DNA from 2 places in the Burkholderia sp. PvR073 genome. Region 2 is predicted to be linked to the other one. Evidence: riboswitches for the same ligand, from Rfam matches in the RefSeq annotation. Region 2 holds a riboswitch; the other holds the start of a gene.
What was found. Region 2 has a riboswitch for cobalamin ahead of ACVK00_RS15280 (hypothetical protein). Riboswitches for the same ligand answer to the same signal wherever they lie in the genome.
Positions count from the first base shown of each region.

Region 1: it holds a riboswitch for cobalamin, as region 2 does, so the genes downstream of both, cobA (uroporphyrinogen-III C-methyltransferase) here and ACVK00_RS15280 (hypothetical protein) in region 2, are expected to answer to the same signal.

Region 1 is NZ_JBSRXO010000013.1:119,393-125,494, reverse strand. Features, by position in the region: gene ACVK00_RS29550 (EAL domain-containing protein) at 1-1,234, opposite strand, end outside; cobalamin riboswitch at 1,530-1,766, shown strand; gene cobA (uroporphyrinogen-III C-methyltransferase) at 1,937-2,686, shown strand; gene ACVK00_RS29540 (cobalamin biosynthesis protein) at 2,683-3,060, shown strand; gene cobO (cob(I)yrinic acid a,c-diamide adenosyltransferase) at 3,095-3,697, shown strand; gene ACVK00_RS29530 (cobyrinate a,c-diamide synthase) at 3,701-5,026, shown strand; gene ACVK00_RS29525 (M20 aminoacylase family protein) at 5,057-6,102, opposite strand, start outside.
Region 2 is NZ_JBSRXO010000004.1:190,848-203,299, reverse strand. Features, by position in the region: gene cobT (nicotinate-nucleotide--dimethylbenzimidazole phosphoribosyltransferase) at 1-663, opposite strand, end outside; gene ACVK00_RS15290 (ABC transporter ATP-binding protein) at 716-1,528, opposite strand; gene ACVK00_RS15285 (FecCD family ABC transporter permease) at 1,525-2,523, opposite strand; gene ACVK00_RS15280 (hypothetical protein) at 2,563-2,802, opposite strand; cobalamin riboswitch at 3,288-3,540, opposite strand; gene ACVK00_RS15275 (ATPase) at 3,706-4,056, shown strand; gene ACVK00_RS15270 (cell division protein ZapA) at 4,053-4,367, shown strand; RNA gene ssrS (6S RNA) at 4,448-4,629, shown strand; gene ACVK00_RS15260 (EVE domain-containing protein) at 4,738-5,199, shown strand; gene ACVK00_RS15255 (SIMPL domain-containing protein) at 5,410-6,150, shown strand; gene lgt (prolipoprotein diacylglyceryl transferase) at 6,318-7,208, opposite strand; gene ACVK00_RS15245 (LysR substrate-binding domain-containing protein) at 7,298-8,215, opposite strand; gene ilvD (dihydroxy-acid dehydratase) at 8,351-10,024, shown strand; gene ACVK00_RS15235 (c-type cytochrome) at 10,150-10,479, shown strand; gene ACVK00_RS15230 (DUF2486 family protein) at 10,617-11,306, opposite strand; gene ACVK00_RS15225 (DNA polymerase III subunit chi) at 11,332-11,748, opposite strand; gene ACVK00_RS15220 (leucyl aminopeptidase) at 11,783-12,452, opposite strand, start outside.

The DNA.
Region 1 (6,102 bases), on a different contig from region 2:
GATGCTGCAGCAGGCTCAGGCTGGAGTAGCCCGTGCCAAAATCGTCGATGTAGACGGGATGCCCGAGGTCGCGCAATTGCCGAAGCGCCGGCAGAATCTCCGGCAGTTCCACGGTCGACCGCTCAGTCAGTTCGAAACCGACATGCTCGCGCGACAATCCGGCTGGCCAGCAACTGTCCAGCGTCGCCATCAGGCTGCCGTCCAGCAACTCGGGAGCGCTGACGTTGATGGTTACGCGAAAGTCCGGCTCGCCGTCGAACAGCACGCGCATCTCCCGCAGGACCGTGCGCACGACGAAGGCCGTGACGTCGACGATCATTCCGGCGCGTTCCGCCTCGGCAATGAACACGTCCGGGGCGGCTGGCCCGTCGATCCAGCGGATCAGCGCTTCGGCGGAGACGATCCGCGATGACGCGCCGGGCGCGACGATCGGCTGATAGCGCATGACAAATTGTCCGTTTGCCAGCGCTCGCCGTATCTGCGCCGGAAGCGCGGCCCAGCGTCGGTGCAGCATCAGCGCCCCGAGCCCCAGACAGCAGCCCGCCGCGCCGCCGGCGATCCCCAGCAGCCAGGCAGCGCGCCGACTGGCGCTCGCCAGCGCTCGCGGCGTCGCGACGACGATGGTGCACAGCGGCACCCGGGCCGAGCAGAATGATTTGCCGTCCCGAAACCCCGGCACCAGGCCGGCATCGACGTACTCCGGGACGCCGCCCTTGGCGAGTCCGATGACGAGCGCGGCCGGGCGGCCCCTGAGCCCGATCACGTAGTGCAGATCTGACGGCGGCGGCAGTACCCTGAAGGCGTCCAGATCCATCAGCAGGTTCGTCCTCCTTCCCGTGACCACGAGCCCCAGCGTCCCAGGGCTCGACAACAACGGAACGGTCCAGAAGGCCGACATCGCGTCGGTCAGCCGGAATGGCTGCTGCTTCGGGGAAAAGGGCCTCGGCAGCACGCCGAGCATCGTCATGCAGAGCAGATCGGCGCCCGACAGGCGTCCGACGTCCTTGACGTACTTCGACCGGACGGAAGCCGATCGCAACAGGCGCAGATCCTGCGGCGAGCAGTCCGCGTACGGCGATGCGTCCAAGTCGGCAAGCGTCGTGGCCGCCGAATCGAACACAACGTCGATCTGCTGCACGACTTGCGTCCCCAGCCCGGCAACCGATTGCGCCAGCACGGCCTTCGTGACATGCGGCCAGGCTCCCAGCGCCAATCCGGCCGAAACGACCAGCATGCCGATCGCGAGCGCATGGCCGGCCCCGCTGGAGGTTGTCCATCTGCGTACGTTCGCCATAGGCGCGGCACTTCGCGATGTAGTGGCCATCGCCCTGCAGGTCCGGCAGAGCGAGCCGATTTTGGTATGGATTTCGTCAGGCTCGTGCGACCGGCAGCCCGAAACTGAGCCTTGCTTGTGACTCTGGCCAGATAATTGCACACCAATTTACGACTGCGCAATGCATCGCCCCCGGATCGGGTCGCGAACGGATGCGGGCGCGATTCGCCGGCCCCGCGCCCGATACACGCTGTGCTATCGTATGCGCCGCGTTCGGTGCTCGCGCGCGCTCCTCCGGCGCACGCAGTTAAACGGGAAACAGGAGGCGGAAGTCCGCCCGGCCTGTGCTGTCCCCGCAACGGTACGCCGCCCGCGCGTCGCGGTTCCCCGCACGCGCCCAGGCTGCCCGCGATGCCACTGCCCTTCAGCGGGCGGGAAGGCTGCGGCCTGGCAAGCGGCCAGCCCGGATACCGGCCGACGCAAGGGGCGAGCCCGCTGCTCGCCGAACGCCCGATCCGCGGGGGACGGATGGGGTGCGCTTTCCGCCCGCGCTCGCGCGGGCTTCGCTCGATCCGTCATGCATTGCCTGTCCGCCGGCCGCCGATGTGCCGCTCGCTGTCCCCTTTCCACTGCCACGACACGGTGCGCGCCGTGCCGCGCCCGATGAGCCGCGCATGGCTCGTCGGCGCCGGCCCCGGCGACGCCGATCTGCTCACGCTGAAGGCCGTGCGCGCGATCGCCGCGGCCGACGTGCTGCTCGTCGACGATCTCGTGAACCCCGACGTGCTGCGCCACGCGCGCCCCGACGCACTGATCGAGCACGTCGGCAAGCGCGGCGGCCATGCGTCGACGCCGCAGGAAACGATCGTCGCCGCGATGCTCGCGCATCTGCGCGCGGGCCGCAGCGTCGCGCGGCTCAAGGGCGGCGATCCGTTCGTGTTCGGCCGCGGCGGCGAGGAATTGCTCGCGCTCGGCGCGGCCGGGTTCCCGGTCGAGATCGTGAACGGCATCACGGCCGGTATCGCCGCCCCGGCCGCGCTCGGCATTCCGGTCACGCATCGCGGCGACGCGCAGGGCGTGATCTTCGTCACGGGCCACGGCGCGGGCGCGGACGAACCCGACTGGCGCGCGCTGGCCGCGACGCGGATGACGATCGTGATCTACATGGGTATTCGCCGGCTCGACGCGATCGCGGCCGCGCTGCGTGATGGCGGCGTGGCCGGCGACACGCCGTGCGCGGTGATCGAGAACGCGACGCGTGACGGACAGCGGCACGTGCTCGCGACGCTCGACACGATCGTCGAGCGCGTGGGCGCGACCGGTATCGGTTCGCCCGCGATCGTCGTGATCGGCCGCGTCGCGGCGCTCGCCGACGATCCCGCGGTGCGCGCGGCGCTTGGCGGACGCGCATGATGCGCGTCGCGCTCGGCGTCGGTTTCCGCGCGGGCGTGACGGCCGCGCAACTCGATGCCGCGATCCGCGCGGCGCTGGCAAGCCACCCGGGCGCCGAGCCAGCCGTCGTCGCGACGCTCGCCGACAAGGCGCGTGCCCGGTCGCTGCGCACGCTGTGCGCGCGGCGCGGCTGGCCGCTCGTCGCGTTCGACGCGGCACAGCTCGCGCATTGCCCCGCACCGGCATTGAGCGGCCCGTCGGCTGCCGCGCTGGCGCGTTTCGGCGTCGCGGGCGTGGCCGAGCCATGCGCGCAACTCGCGGCGCCGCATGGCCGGCTGCTCGGCCCCAAATCCAGCCGGGACGGCGTGACGGTCGCGCTCGCCGGCCCGCTCTGAACCCTTTGTTTCGCTTTCGACAGGACGATTCCCGATGAAGACCGATGCCGAATCCCATCAGCGGATGGCCGAACGCCGCCGCGCCGGCCATGAAAAGAAGCAGGCTGCCGCCACCCAGGAAAAGGGCCTGCTGATCGTCAACACCGGCAACGGCAAGGGCAAGAGCACGGCCGCCTTCGGCATGGCCGTGCGCGTGCTCGGCCATGGCATGCGGCTCGGCGTCGTGCAGTTCATCAAGGGCGCGCTGCACACGTCCGAGCGCGACTTCCTCGGCGCGGTCGCGCAATGCGACTTCGTGACGATGGGCGACGGCTATACGTGGAATACGCAGAACCGCGACGCCGACGTCGCAACCGCGCGCAAGGGCTGGGACGAGGCGCGCCGGATGATCGAAAGCGGCGAGTACCGGATGGTGATCCTCGACGAGCTGAACACCGTGCTGAAGTACGAATACCTGCCGCTCGACGAAGTGCTCGCGACGCTCGTCGCGCGGCCGGATTCGGTGCACGTCGTCGTCACGGGCCGGCATGCGCCCGATGCACTGATCGATGCGGCCGACCTCGTCACGGAAATGCGGCTCGTCAAGCATCCGTACAAGGAACAAGGCGTGAAGGCACAGCCCGGCGTGGAGTTCTGAGCGATGCCGGCCTGCCCCGCGCTGTTCGTCAGCGCGCCCGCGTCCGGCCAGGGCAAGACGTCGGTGACGGCCGGCCTCGCGCGGCTGCACCGCCGGCTCGGCCGGCGCGTGCGCGTGTTCAAGACCGGGCCGGATTTTCTCGATCCGATGCTGCTCGAACGCGCGAGCGGCGCGCCCGTGCACGTGCTCGACCTCGGGATGGTCGGTGAAGCCGGCTGCCGCGCGCTGCTCGCCGATGCCGCGCGCGACGCGGACCTGATCCTGATCGAAGGTGTGATGGGGCTGTTCGACGGCACGCCGAGCAGCGCCGATCTCGCGGCCGCGTTCGGCGTGCCGGTCGTCGCGGTGATATCCGCGAAGGCGATGGCGCAGACGTTCGCGGCGATTGCGTTCGGGCTCGCGCGGTTCCGGCCGGAGGTGCCGTTCCACGGCGTGCTCGCGAACCGCGTCGGGTCGCCGCGACACGCGGAGCTGTTGCGGCAGGCGCTGCCGGACGACTTGCGCTGGCTCGGGCACGTGCCGGCCGATGCGGGCATCGCGCTGCCGGAACGGCATCTCGGCCTGCACCAGCCGGCCGACATCGGCGATCTCGACGCGCGGCTCGACCGTGCGGCCGACGTGCTCGCGCAGACGGCGCTCGCCGAATTGCCGCCTGCCGTCTCGTTCGCGGAACCGGCGGCCCGCGCCCCGCTGCCGCGCGCGCTCGCCGGCAAGCGAATCGCGATCGCGCGCGACGCGGCGTTCTCGTTCATCTATCCGGCCAATCTCGCGCTGCTCGATGCGCTCGGTGCGCAGTTGCGGTTATTTTCGCCGCTTGCCGACGAACCCGTGCCCGACGCGTGCGACGCGCTGTTCCTGCCGGGCGGCTATCCGGAACTGCATGCAGCGACGCTCGCGGCGAATGCCGTGGCCGCGCGGACGATTCGCGCACACGCGGCGGCCGGCCGGCCGATCGTCGCCGAATGCGGGGGAATGGTGTATCTGTGCGAGTCGCTGACCGACGTGGAAGGCGCGACGACATCGATGCTCGGGCTGCTGTCAGGCCATGCGACGATGCAGCGCCGGTTCGCGGCGCTCGGCATGCAGCAGCTGGACACGCGCAGCGGGCCGATGCGCGGTCATACGTTTCATTATTCGCGGCTCGACACGCCGCTGGCGCCGGTGGCGGCCGCCGCCCGGCCCGACGGGGAACCCGGCAGCGGCGAAGCCGTGTATCGCACGGGCTCGATCGTCGCGACGTACATGCACATGTACTGGCCGTCGAATCCGGATGCGGCGGTGGCGTTGTTCAGCGGGGATGGGTTCTGGTTCGGCACGAGCCGCGATTGAACCGAGACGGCCCCACCCCCGCATTCACCGTCACACCAGAAACGTCTCGGCCAGCTTGACCCAGTACGACGCGCCGGTCGGCAGTACCGCGTCGTTGAAGTCGTAGCCGGGGTTGTGCACCATGCAGCCGCCCTCGCCGTCACCGTTGCCGATGATCAGGTAGCAGCCCGGCCGCTTCTCGAGCAGGAACGCGAAATCCTCGCTGCCGGTGAGCGGCACCATCTCGTCGATCAGATTCGCTTCGCCCACCCATTCGCGCGCGACGCCGCGTGCGAACGTGGTCATCTGCGCATCGTTGACGAGCACCGGGTAGCGGCGCTGGTAGTCGATCGTCGCGGTCGCGCCGAACACAGCCGCCTGCGCATGAATGACTTCCTTGATGCGCGTCTCGAGCAGGTCGCGCACCTCGGGCTTCAGCGCGCGCACGGACAGGCGCATCTGTGCGCGATCGGGGATCACGTTCGGCGCGTCGCCCGCGTGGATCGCACCGACCGTGACGATCGCCATGTCGAGCGGCGACACGTTGCGCGACACGATCGTCTGCAGCGCGATGACGATCTGCGCGCACACGACGACCGAATCGATCGCCTTGTGCGGCACCGCGCCGTGGCCGCCGCGCCCCTGCACGTCGACGATCACGGTATCCGACGACGCCATGAACGGCCCCGGCAGGAAGCCGAACTTGCCCGTCGGGAAGCCCGGCATGTTGTGCATCGCGAAGATCGCGTCGCACGGGAACTGCTCGAACAGTCCGTCGTCGAGCATTTTCTTCGCGCCGCCAAGCCCTTCCTCGGCCGGCTGGAAAATCAGGTTCAGCGTGCCGGAAAAGCGCCGCTCGCGCGCCAGGTGCTTCGCGGCCGCGAGCAGCATCGCCGTGTGGCCGTCGTGGCCGCACGCATGCATCTTGCCGGGGATCGTGCTCTGGTATGGCAGGCCGGTCGACTCGTGGATCGGCAGCGCGTCCATGTCGGCGCGCAGGCCGAGGCGCTGCGTGCCGTTGCCGACCTTCAGCTGCGCGACCACGCCCGTGCCGCCGAGCCCGCGGTACACCGTATAGCCCCATGCCTGCAACTGCT
Region 2 (12,452 bases):
CGCGCGGCCGAGCACCGCGCGCTTGTGCGCGAGCCCCTGGTCGTCGAGGCCCGTGCCGCGCCCCACGCACGCGTCGATCGGCACGTCGAGCAGGCGGCTCATCAGGCACGCTGCCGATGACGTGTTCGCGATCCCCATTTCGCCGAAGCCGATCACGTTCGTGCCGAGCGACGCGTGCAGGCGCACGCGCGCGGCGCCGGCCGCGAGCGCCGTCGCCGCCTCGTCGCGCGTCATCGCGGGTTCGGCCGCGAAGTTGCGCGTGCCGCGCCCAACCGGCAGCGACACGAGCCGGTCGGATACCGGCAGCGGCGACGCGACGCCCGCATCGACGATCTCGAGCACGCACTGCGCGACACCCGAGAACGCATTGATCGCCGCGCCGCCGGCCAGGAAGTTCGCCACCATCTGCGCGGTGACCGCCTGCGGATACGGGCTCACGCCCTCGGCCGCGATCCCGTGGTCGCCGGCGAACACGATCGTCACGGGACGCTGCACGTGCGGCCGCTCGGTGCGCTGGATCAGGCCGATCTGCAACGCGATCGCCTCGAGCTGGCCGAGACTGCCGGGCGGCTTGGTCTTGTGATCGATCACATGCTGCAGGCGCTTGCGCAGCGCGTCGTCGAGCGGCGCGATCGCGGGCGGGAAGTCGGTCGGATTCGTCATCGGAAGATTGCCTCGTTGGCGCGGCCGGTGCCGCGCATCGAAAGAAGGAAGTTCATCGCCGCTCGGGCCACGCGGGCAGCAGCGCGTCGCGGCCGTTCTCGCGGATCAGCACGAGCGGGTAGCCGAACGCGTCGCTCGCGCGCGCCGGCGTCAGCACGTCGTGCACGGGGCCCGCCCACGCATGGCCGCAGCCGTCGAGCAACAGCGCGTGCGTCGCGAAACGCCGCGCGAGATTCAGGTCATGACACGAGAACAGCACCGTGCGCGGGCCCGCGTCGAGCCATGTGCACAGCGCGGCGAGGCCATCGATCTGGTGATGCAGGTCGAGATGGGCGAGCGGCTCGTCGAGCAGCATCAGCGGCGCGTCCTGGCACAGCGTCGCGGCCAGCGCGACGCGCTGCCGCTCGCCGCCCGACAGCGACAGCACGTCACGCGACGCGAGCGCGCTCAGCCCGAACGTCGCGAGCGCATCGCGCGCAGCCGCGCGGTCGCCGTCGCGTTCCCAGCCCCAGCCGCCGAGATACGGAAAGCGGTTGAGCAGCACCGTGTCGAATACCGTCGCGCTGAACGCGTCGTGCAGTTGCTGCGGCATCAGCGCGCGGCGCCGTGCGAGCTGTTCGGGTGGCCACGCGGCGAGTGGCAGGCGGTCGATCTCGACGTGGCCGCCGGCCGGCTGCCACAGGCCCGCGAGCGTCGCGAGCAGCGTCGTCTTGCCGGCACCGTTCGGCCCCGCGACGCACCAGATCTCGCCGGGCCGGAACGCCTGCGTGAAGCCGTCGAGCAGGGTCCGGTCGCCGGCCTTCAGCGTCAGGTCGACGGCCGCGCAGGTCATGTCGCCGGCGGTGTGCGGTACGGCGTGCGTCATCGCATCGGTCTCCTCAGCAACATCCACAGGAACACCGGCACGCCGATCAGCGCGGTCATCACGCCGACCGGCAATTGCGCGGGTGCGATCGCGGTGCGCGCGAGCAGATCGGCCGCCATTACGCCGCCGCCGCCCGCGAGCATCGCGGCGGGCAGCAGCATGCGCTGGTCGTTGCCGAATGCGAGCCGCAGCGCGTGCGGCACGACGAGGCCGACGAAACCGATCGTGCCGGCCGTCGTCACCGCGGCCGCGGCGGCCAGCGACGCGACGAGGTAGATCCGCATGCGCAGCCGCGCGACCGGCACGCCGAGCGCGAGCGCGGTCGCGTCGCCGCGCAGCAGCACGTTGAGTTGCGGCGCGGCCGGCAGCGCGACGCATGCGGCCAGCAGCAGCGCGCCCCATGCGAACCAGGGCGCCGTCACGCCGTTCAGGTCGCCCGTCAGCCAGAAGATGATGCCGCGCAGCCGCGCATCGGGCGCGAGCGACAGCAGCAGCGTAACGAGCGCGCCCCACCCGGCCGCGATCACGACACCCGTGAGCAGCAGCCGCGGCGACGCATCGCGCGAATCACCGCGCCCCAGCTCGCGGCGAGCAAGCCCGAGCACGAGCGCGACCGACACGAGCGCGCCGGCGAACGCGGACGCATCGACGAGCCACCACGCGGCGCCCGCGATCATCGCGACGAGCGCGAAGCCGGCCGCCCCGCCCGATACGCCGAGCACGTACGGCTCCGCGAGCGGATTGCGCAGCAGCACCTGCAGCAGCGCCCCGGCCAGCGCGAGCAGCGCGCCGCATGCGAAGCCCGCGAGCGCGCGCGGCAGCCGCAGCGTGCGCACGATGTCGGCGAACAGCGCGTCGCCGCCGTGCGGCACGAGCGACGCGAGCGCCTGCCACGGCGACATCGGCACGCTGCCGATCGACAGCGACGCGACGAACAGCAGCGCGACCACGGCCGCGAGCGCGGCCCAGATCGACGCGGCACGCGCGGCGCTCATGCGGTGCACGACATCGTGCACGACGCACGACGCCTTCGCTTATCGCCGTTGCCGGCCGTGCGCGGCACGGGCATCGCGCCGCGGCGTGTTGTAGGCATACGCAAGCTCGTCATCCTCGTTGAGCAGGTTGTTGATGCGTGCGCGGACGACCGGTGACCCGGCGATGTCATCGCGCGCGGCAGGATTGACGATCGCGTCGTCGCCGCGCCGCGTGCCGCCCGAATCATTGGGCGCATGGCTCAGGCACCACACGCAGCCGAACGCGCGATTCGCCGCCATCGACGCACGATACCGCGTGCGGCGATCGGCCCCCCGATTCCGCGTTTGGCCGAGCGCGTCGCGCGACGTGGCGGTTGGTCGCGCGTCGGTCGAGCCGACGCCACACGGCCGCGCACACGCCCGCGATCCGCCGAGCCGCACGTTCGCGCGGCCGACGTTCTGCGCAATATAGTGGAAGCCGCCCCATCGGGTCGACCGGCGTCGCGCCGGCGTCACCGTCAAGCACGGCCGGCTCGGCAACGGCGACTTCCGGCGGCAAGGGTGCGTCAGTGCGCCGCGCGACGGATCGGGGCGCCGCTTGACGTGCAACGTGCGACGTCGCCGATCCGGACGGATCGGTGTATGCCGCAGCCTGCGCGACGGCGGCAAACAGTACGCCGCGGCGCGCACCGGGCGCCGGGCGAACGATTGGGGTCAGCATCGAAGACAAGTCCCGTGAAGCACTGCGCGCCCCGCTTCCCCGCAGGCCGCGCGTCATGAAGCCGTGCAGGCTCCTCGCCTCGGCCGGTATCCGGGCTGGCGGCGTACCGGCTCGCCTTCCCGCGCGTTTCACGCGCAGTGGCCCGCGCCCGCGTGCGACCTGCACGCGAAACGCGCCCGAGCCGGCCTGCGTCATGCGACGCGGCCGCTTACCGTTGCGGGGGCAGCGCAGGTTGGCGATCTCCGTGCGGAGCACGCGCCCTGCTTCCCGTTTAACCGCGCGACGCACGCGCGAGCACCGAGGCGGCGCCAGTTTAGGAGCGGGCCGCACGAGCGTCAAGAAAGCGCCCAAACGCATGCCGGGAGCGCGTCGGACGCGCATATTCGCGGCAAGAAGCGGGGGTGTTACGACTGGAAACGTTACAGATGTCGGAATGCGCGTTATTCCGCGCTAAAATGCTGGGTCTTTAGAGGACGCAGCAGATGCTCAACGAACTCGAAACTTTATCTCAAAATATTGGCCGTCTGATCTCGCTGAACAAGCGCTATCACTCGGAACGGCTCGCGCTCGAGGAGCAGGTCGCGCAAATGCGCGCGGAAGCGGACACCGTCCGCGCGGAACTCGCGCAACTGCGCGACGAACGCAATGCACTCGCGGCCGAGCGCGACACGCTGTCGGCAAAGATCGACGACGCTCAGGTCAAACTGAACGCGATTCTCGAAAAGCTGCCGCGCACGAAGAGCGCCGAGCAAGCCGACAACCAGCTCGATCTGCTGGATGCACAGGCGCGCCTGGATAGCGACGACGCGGCCAGCCACGGAGAACATGCATGAGCACCAAGCAGATCGAAGTCTCGATTCTCGGTCAGCCCTATCGGCTCGCCTGCTCGGCCGAGACCGAAGCGGCGCTGCTCGAGGCCGTCGCGCGCGTCGATGCCGAAATGTCGAAAATCCGCTCGAACAGCTCGGTGCGCGGCACCGATCGCATCGCGGTGATGGCGGCCCTGTCGCTCGCATCCGAATTGCTGCGACTGCAAACGAGCGTGCGGCACGGTGAAGCATTTCCGGCGGAAGAAATCCGTCGTACAATGCACCAGATGAACGAACAGCTCGGCGCGGTGCTCGCACAGCACGAGACGCAGTAACGTTTGATCGATGCGTCGATTCCCCTTGATCTCAGCGATCAACGGTGGTCAAATTGGCGCAACGAAACACAGTTCAGTCAGCTTCCCTGCCTGGTTCGCCAAGGTCATATATTCCTTGAACCAATGCCATGTGCACGGTTGCGGAAATTTGTAGCACGGGCGCGCGCGTCACTCTGTCTGATGTACCCGAAGTGCTGCTAACTGCGACCAATTCTGAACCTCAGGTTCAGGATGCCGGCCTAGCGGCCAAGGCGGGGACCTATTCAACGGCATCGGGCCATCCCGATGCCGTTTCCTTTTCAAGGTCTGTCTGCATGCCGAACGCGTATGCAGTCAGGCCGTCACGCCCTTTCTGCATCGATCACGATCCATGCAATACTGGCTGATGAAGTCCGAACCGGACGAAGCAAGCATCGACGATCTCGCCCACGCGCCGCAGCACTCGCTGCCCTGGACCGGCGTGCGCAACTATCAGGCGCGCAATTTCATGCGCGACACGATGAAGATCGGCGACGGCGTGCTGTTCTATCACTCGAGCTGCCCCGAGCCGGGCATCGCGGGCCTTGCCGAAGTCTCATCGACGCCCTACCCTGATCCCACCCAGTTCGATCCGAAAAGCCCGTATTACGATCCGAAGTCGACGCAGGAAGCACCGCGCTGGCTGCTCGTCGACGTGCGCTTCGTGAAAAAGTCGCCGCTCGTGCCGCTCGCCGCGCTGCGCGAACACGACGAACTCGCCGACATGCGTGTGCTCGCACGCGGCAACCGGCTGTCGATCACGCCGGTCACGCGCGCCGAATGGCGCTTCATCACCGAAAAGCTGATGAAGTAGGCGCACGCAGTAGGCGCGCGCAGCACGCGCACGCAAGCCAAAGGTCAAATCCCGTCAACACGCGCCACCGCCACGGAACTCGCGGCGCGTTCGCGCAGCCTAAGCAACCGCTGTCGCCCGCTCGGGCCGACGGCCGTTTTTTCGTCGCGCGGCACGCCCGCGTCGCGCACGCGTGATCCGCGTGCGCGCCCTCGCACAAGGAGTCCAACAATGACCAAGAAAACCGCACTCGCGCTGTCGCTCGCCCTCGCCGCCGCCGTGCCCGTCGCGCTGACGCTCGCGTCGCCGGCCGCGCATGCGCAAACGGCGAACCCGCACTTTCCGGAGCCGGCGGGCGTGCTGTCGCTGTCGTCGCAGGCCAGCGCCGACGTGCCGCAGGACATCATCCACATCACGCTGTTCTACGAACAGCAGGCGAAGGACCCGGGCAGCCTGACGTCCGCGCTGAACCAGCGCGCCGATGCCGCGCTCGCGCAGGCGAAGGGCGTGTCGGGCGTCACCGCGCACACCGGTGCGTTCTCCGTGTATCCGAGCACCGATCGCGACGGCAAGATCTCCGCATGGCGCGGCCGTACCGAAGTCGTGCTCGAATCGCGCGATTTCGCGGCGGCGTCGAAGCTCGCGGGCCAGTTGTCGAACCAGATGCAGATCGCGAACGTCGAGTTCTCGCTGTCGCCCGAAGCGCAGCGCGCGGCCGAGCAGAAGCTCACGACCGAAGCGATCAAGTCGTTCCGCGCGCGCGCGGACGAAGCCGCGAAGGCCTTCGGCTACGGCAGCTACTCGATTCGCGACGTCAACGTCGGCGGCGGGCGCAACGTGCAGCCATATCCGCGCATGATGGCGATGGCCGCGGCGCCGATGGACAGCGCGAAGATGAGCGCACCGATCGCGGTCGAAGGCGGCAAGGCGACCGTGTCGGTCACGGTCAACGGCTCGGTGCAGATGAAGTAACGCACATCGCACCGCACACGGCAGATGCAAAAACGCCGGCCCTCGGGCCGGCGTTTTTCGTTTGCGCTCCTGCGATCGATGCGCATGCCGATCGACTACATCGGCATCGCATCACGCATCATGCGTCACACTGCTCGCGCACGACGCAACCCCAGCACGCAACCCCATCACGCAGCCGCATTCACCGGGCGTCGGCGGTAGCCCCACACCAACAGCGCGATGCCCACGAGGATCATCGGCAGCGACAGCCACTGTCCCATCGACAGGCCGAGCGCGAGCAGGCCGAGGAAGTCGTCCGGTTCGCGCGCGAATTCGACCGTGAAGCGCGCGAGCCCGTAGCCGATCAGGAACAGCGCGGACACCGCACCCAACGGCCGCGGCTTGCGCGCGAAGAAGAACAGCACGAAGAACAGCGCAATGCCTTCGAGCGCGATTTCGTAGAGCTGCGAAGGATGGCGCGGCAGCATCTGGTACTGCATGAACACGTCGGCGAGATGCCACTTCTCGACGAGCGCCGGATGCTTCGGCAGCCATGCCGCGTCATCACGCATCGCGCCCGGGAACAGCATCGCCCACGGCGAATTCGGATCGGTCACGCGGCCCCACAGCTCGCCGTTGATGAAGTTGCCGAGCCGCCCGGCCGCGAGCCCCGCCGGCACCATCGGCGCGACGAAATCGGTGACCTGCAGCCAGTGGCGCTTGCGCTGCCACGCGAACAGCACCATCGCGAGCGTCACGCCGAGGAAGCCGCCGTGGAACGACATCCCGCCCTCCCACACGTTGAACACGTCGAGCGGATGCGAGAAGTAGAAGTCGGCCTTGTAGAACAGCACGTAGCCGAGCCGGCCGCCGAGCACGGTGCCGAGCACGCCGTAGAACATCATGTCGTCGATGTCCTTCGCGGTCCAGCCCTGCGCCGCGACATGCGGCAGCTTCAGGCGGATCCGGCCGACGACGATCGCCGCGATGAAGCCGACGAGATACATGAGGCCGTACCAGCGCACGGCCAGCGGCCCGAGATGGATCGCTACGGGGTCGAAATTCGGGTGAATGATCATGGATTAGCGATGAAGTTTTCGAATGCGATACGGCGCTCGCACCGGCGCCGCACCGCGCATTGGACGGCGCCGGCGCGCTATCGTTCGCATCACGTGGCGAGACCGTGCGCGCGCACGACGTCGATGAAGCCGGCGAGCACGGGACTGACATCGCCCGTGCGCCATACGAGGCCCGTCTCGACGACCGGCGCGTCGCCGGCGAGCGGCCGGTAGACCACGCCGGTGCGCCGCAGGTTACGCAGCGATTGCGGCACCAGTGCGACGCCCATGCCGGCCGACACGAGGCTGACGATCGTCTGCATCTGGATCGCCTCCTGGCCGATGCGCGGAGTTTCCCCCGCCGCGCCGTAGCAGCCCGTAATGATGTCATAAAAGCCGGGCGCCAAACGACGCGGGAAGATCACGAGCGGCAGCGCGGCCAGGTCGGCCAGATGCACGGGCTCGTCCTCGGGCACGTCGGGCGCCGCGGCCGCCGGCATCGCGACCACCAGCGGCTCGCGCACGACCGGCAGGTACGACAGCCCGGCCGCGTGGCGCGGCGGCACCGGGGGAATCACGAGCCCCGCGTCGATGCGTCCCGCGACGAGTTCGTCGATCTGCACGTCGCTCGTCGCCTCCGCGAGCTGCAGCCGCACCTGCGGATAGCGCGCACCGAACGCGCGCAGCAGCGACGGCAGCAGCCCGTAATCGGCGGTCGACACGAACGCGAGCGACAGCGAGCCGGCTTCGCCGCGCGCGAGGCGCCGCGCGAGCGGCGGCAGCGCATCGGCCGACGCGAGCAGCCGGCGCACGTCGGGCAGCAGCGCCGCGCCAACCGCCGTCAGCGCGACCGAGCGCTTGGTACGCACGAACAGCGCGACGCCCAGCGCATCCTCGAGCGCCCGGATCGCCTGCGACAGCGGCGGCTGCGTCATCGACAGGCGCTCGGCCGCGCGGCCGAAGTGGCGCTCGTCGGCAACGGTCACGAAATAGCGCCACTGGCGCAGGTCGGGCGTCGGCTCAGCCATGCTTCACTCATTCGCAAAACGACTTAATAAGCGACAAATAATATATTGGACATCCCAAACCGGAAACTCCATTCTTGATTGATCCGAACCGGCGCGCCGTTCGCGAGCGCCGCCAACACAACGATGGAGTTCCCCATGCCGTACAACCGTCGCTCGAAGCACATCACGCAAGGCGTGGCCCGTTCGCCGAACCGCTCGATGTATTACGCCCTCGGCTACCAGAAGGACGATTTCGACAAGCCGATGATCGGCATCGCGAACGGCCACTCGACGATCACGCCGTGCAACTCGGGCCTGCAGCGGCTGTCGGACGCGGCCGTCGCGGCGATCAAGGCGGCCGACGCGAACCCGCAGATCTTCGGCACGCCGACGATCTCGGACGGCATGTCGATGGGCACCGAGGGGATGAAGTACTCGCTGGTGTCGCGCGAAGTGATCGCCGACTGCATCGAGACCTGCGTACAGGGCCAGTGGATGGACGGCGTGGTGGTGGTCGGCGGCTGCGACAAGAACATGCCGGGCGGGATGATCGCGCTCGCGCGCCTGAACGTGCCGGGCATCTACGTGTACGGCGGCACGATCCGCCCCGGCCACTGGAAGGGTCGCGACCTGACGATCGTGTCGTCGTTCGAGGCGGTCGGCGAGTTCACCGCGGGCCGGATGTCGCAGGAGGATTTCGAAGGGGTCGAGAAGAACGCGTGCCCGACGTCGGGGTCGTGCGGCGGGATGTACACCGCGAACACGATGAGCTCGTCGTTCGAGGCGCTCGGCATGTCGCTGATGTACTCGTCGACGATGGCGAATCCCGACCAGGAGAAGGTCGATTCGGCCGCCGAATCGGCGCGCGTGCTGGTCGAGGCCGTGAAGCGCGACCTGAAGCCGCGCGACATCATCACGAAGGCATCGATCGAGAACGCGGTGTCGCTGATCATGGCCACCGGCGGCTCGACCAACGCGGTGCTGCACTATCTCGCGATCGCGCACGCGGCCGAGATCGACTGGACGATCGACGACTTCGAGCGCATCCGCAAGCGCGTGCCGGTGCTCTGCGACCTGAAGCCGTCGGGTCAGTACGTCGCGACCGATCTTCACCAGGCAGGCGGCATCCCGCAGGTGCTGCGCATCCTGCTCGATGCGGGGCTGTTGCACGGCGACTGCATGACGATCACCGGCCGCACGATCGCCGAGGAACTGAAGGACGTGCCGGGCGTGCCGCGCGCGGACCAGCACGTGATCTTCCCGATCGATCGCGCGCTGTACAAGGAAGGCCATCTCGCGATCCTGAAGGGCAACCTCGCGGAAGACGGCGCGGTCGCGAAGATCACGGGCCTGAAGAACCCGGTGATCACGGGCCCGGCGCGCGTGTTCGACGACGAGCAAAGCGCGATGGACGCGATCCTCGGCGACCGGATCCGCGCGGGCGACGTGCTGGTGCTGCGCTATCTCGGCCCGCAGGGCGGCCCCGGCATGCCGGAAATGCTCGCGCCGACGTCGGCGATCATCGGCAAGGGGCTCGGCGAATCGGTCGGCTTCATCACGGACGGCCGCTTCTCGGGCGGCACCTGGGGGATGGTGGTCGGCCACGTCGCGCCCGAGGCGTTCGTCGGCGGCACGATCGCGCTCGTACAGGAAGGCGATTCGATCACGATCGATGCGCACCGGCTGGTGCTGCAGCTGAACGTCGACGACGCGGAGCTCGCGCGCCGCCGCGCCGCGTGGAAGCGGCCGGCGCCGCGCTACACGCGCGGCGTGCTCGCCAAGTATGCGGCCCTCGCCCGCCCGGCGAATCAGGGCGCCGTCACCGGCTGATGCGGCGCGCGGGGCATGCGACCCCATTTCAGGCGACCGCTGGGGAAACGCGCAAAACGCGTTTCCCCTTTGCTTTTATAATGCGCGGACCGTGAAGCCGGCCGTCCCCGCCGGCGGAGAACCGCATGAAACAGACGATATTGCGCGCGCTGCTCGCGGCGCTGCTGACCGGCAGCGCGGCGGCCGCGCACGCCGACCTGGCCGGCGACGGGCTCGCGCTCGCGCAGCGCAAGAACTGCGTGGCCTGCCATGCGGTCAGCAAGCCGCTGATGGGCCCGCCGTTCCACGACATCGCCGGCAAGTACGCGGCGCGCGCCGACGCGGTCGATTACCTCGCGCAATCGATCGTGAAGGGCAGTATCGGGGTGTGGGGCAGCGTGCCGATGCCTGCCAATACGCAGCTGACGAGCGCCGAAGCGCACACGCTCGCGCAGTGGGTGCTGTCGCTGCATTGAACCGGATGAACAGGCGCACGCGCGCTGCGCTTCGCGCCGGGCACCGTGCTGCTCTCCTCGACATGACCGGCCCGGCGATCGTCATCGACGAGGAACGGAACCACACTCGCGTTCCCCTGCACGAAACGATCGTGCACTCAGCCTGAACGACCGGTCCGGCGGCGGGCGATCTCTTCGTCGACCGCGTCGCGAACCCACTCCATCACTTCGGTTTCGAGCGCCAGCGCCACCTCGCGCGTGATCTGGCCGACCAGCCACGCCGTATGGTCGTGCAGCGCGTCACGGCAGCGGGCCTCGATGGCCTCGCGCCCTTCCCCGGTCAGATAATTCGTCAGCCGATTGCGCAGACGCTCGGCGATATGCTGCGCGTCCTCTGGCGTCAACGCGACGGCCGCATGCGTGTCCGGCTGCGCCGCGCCGGCGAGATGATCGGTAGCCAGCCCGTCGGCAGCCGGCGCGCCCCGGTGCGACAGCACCGCTTCGTCGGCCTCCGCCGGCGCCGCGGCCAAGCCGGGCTGCTGCGCATCGTCGGCGGCCAGCGCGGATCGCAGCGGCGCCTGCATCCCGGCCGATTCCTCGGCGACGACGTGCCCGGCGGCACCGGGTTGCGCCGGTGCGTCGCTGTCGCCCGGCAGTTCGACGGTCGGGACGTGCGGCGTCGGCACCGGCTCGACCACCACGAATTCGGGGTCGGTTCCTGTGTGTTCCGGCACGGCGGCATCGTCGCGCGGCGGCATATCGGCCACGGAAGAACGCGCCGGCACCGGCTTGCCCGGCACCAGCACGTCGGTCAGCGTCGGGATCGAAGAGGATTCGGCTTGTGTCACGGGAAGGCTCCGTCGACGGTTGCGGCTAACTGCCCTGCTTGTAGTTGTTCAGCGCGTAGCCGCGATCGCGGTAGAAGCGATAGCGGTCGCGGCCCGCGGCCAGCTCGTCCGGCGCGTTGCCGACCACCTCGAGCAGGCGCTCGAAGCGGGCGAACTGCGCGGGCACGGCCGCGCCGAGGTTCAGCAGCACATGGTAATGCGGCGCCTGGTCGAGATCGGCGGCCAGCACGATCGGCGTACCGGCCGCGTGCGCGCTGTCGACGCCGCAATGCGGGATGAAATCGAGCGGCGAGAACGTCCAGAGCCGCTCGTCGAGCGCGCGCAGGCGCGCGGGTTCCGCGAGCACGACGACCGGCTGCCCGGCCTGATAGGCCTTGCGCAGCAGCCGGCACGCGTACGCGAGCGAATCGCCGACGTTCGAATGGAAATCGATTCGCGTCATTGCCCGCGCACCCGCATCGTCGTGAGACCTGCCATCACTGGCCGGCGCGGTCGATCAGGAACTGCGCGAGCAGCGGCACCGGACGGCCGGTCGCGCCCTTCGCCGCGCCGCCCTTCCAGGCGGTGCCGGCGATGTCCAGGTGCGCCCACGGATAGCTGTCGGTGAAGCGCGACAGGAAGCACGCCGCCGTCACGGCACCGGCCGGACGCCCGCCGATGTTCGCGATGTCCGCGAAGTTCGACTTCAGCTGATCCTGGTACTCGTCGTCGAGCGGCATGCGCCACGCCGGATCGTTCGCTTCGCGCGATGCGTCGAGCAGTTCGCCCGCCAGTGCGTCGTCCTTCGAGAACAGGCCGCTGTTGTGGGCGCCGAGCGCGATCACGCAAGCGCCCGTCAGCGTCGCAACGTCGATCACCGCGGCCGGCTTGAAGCGCTCCGCATAGGTCAGCGCGTCGCACAGGATCAGGCGGCCCTCGGCGTCGGTGTTCAGCACCTCGATCGTCAGCCCCTTCATGCTGGTGACGATGTCGCCCGGCTTCGTCGCGTTGCCGCCCGGCATGTTCTCGCAGGTCGGCACGATCGCGACGACGTTGATCTTCAGCCCCATTTCGGCGACCGCACGCATCGTGCCGAGCACCGAACCGGCGCCGCACATGTCGTACTTCATCTCGTCCATGCCCTCGCCCGGCTTCAGCGAGATGCCG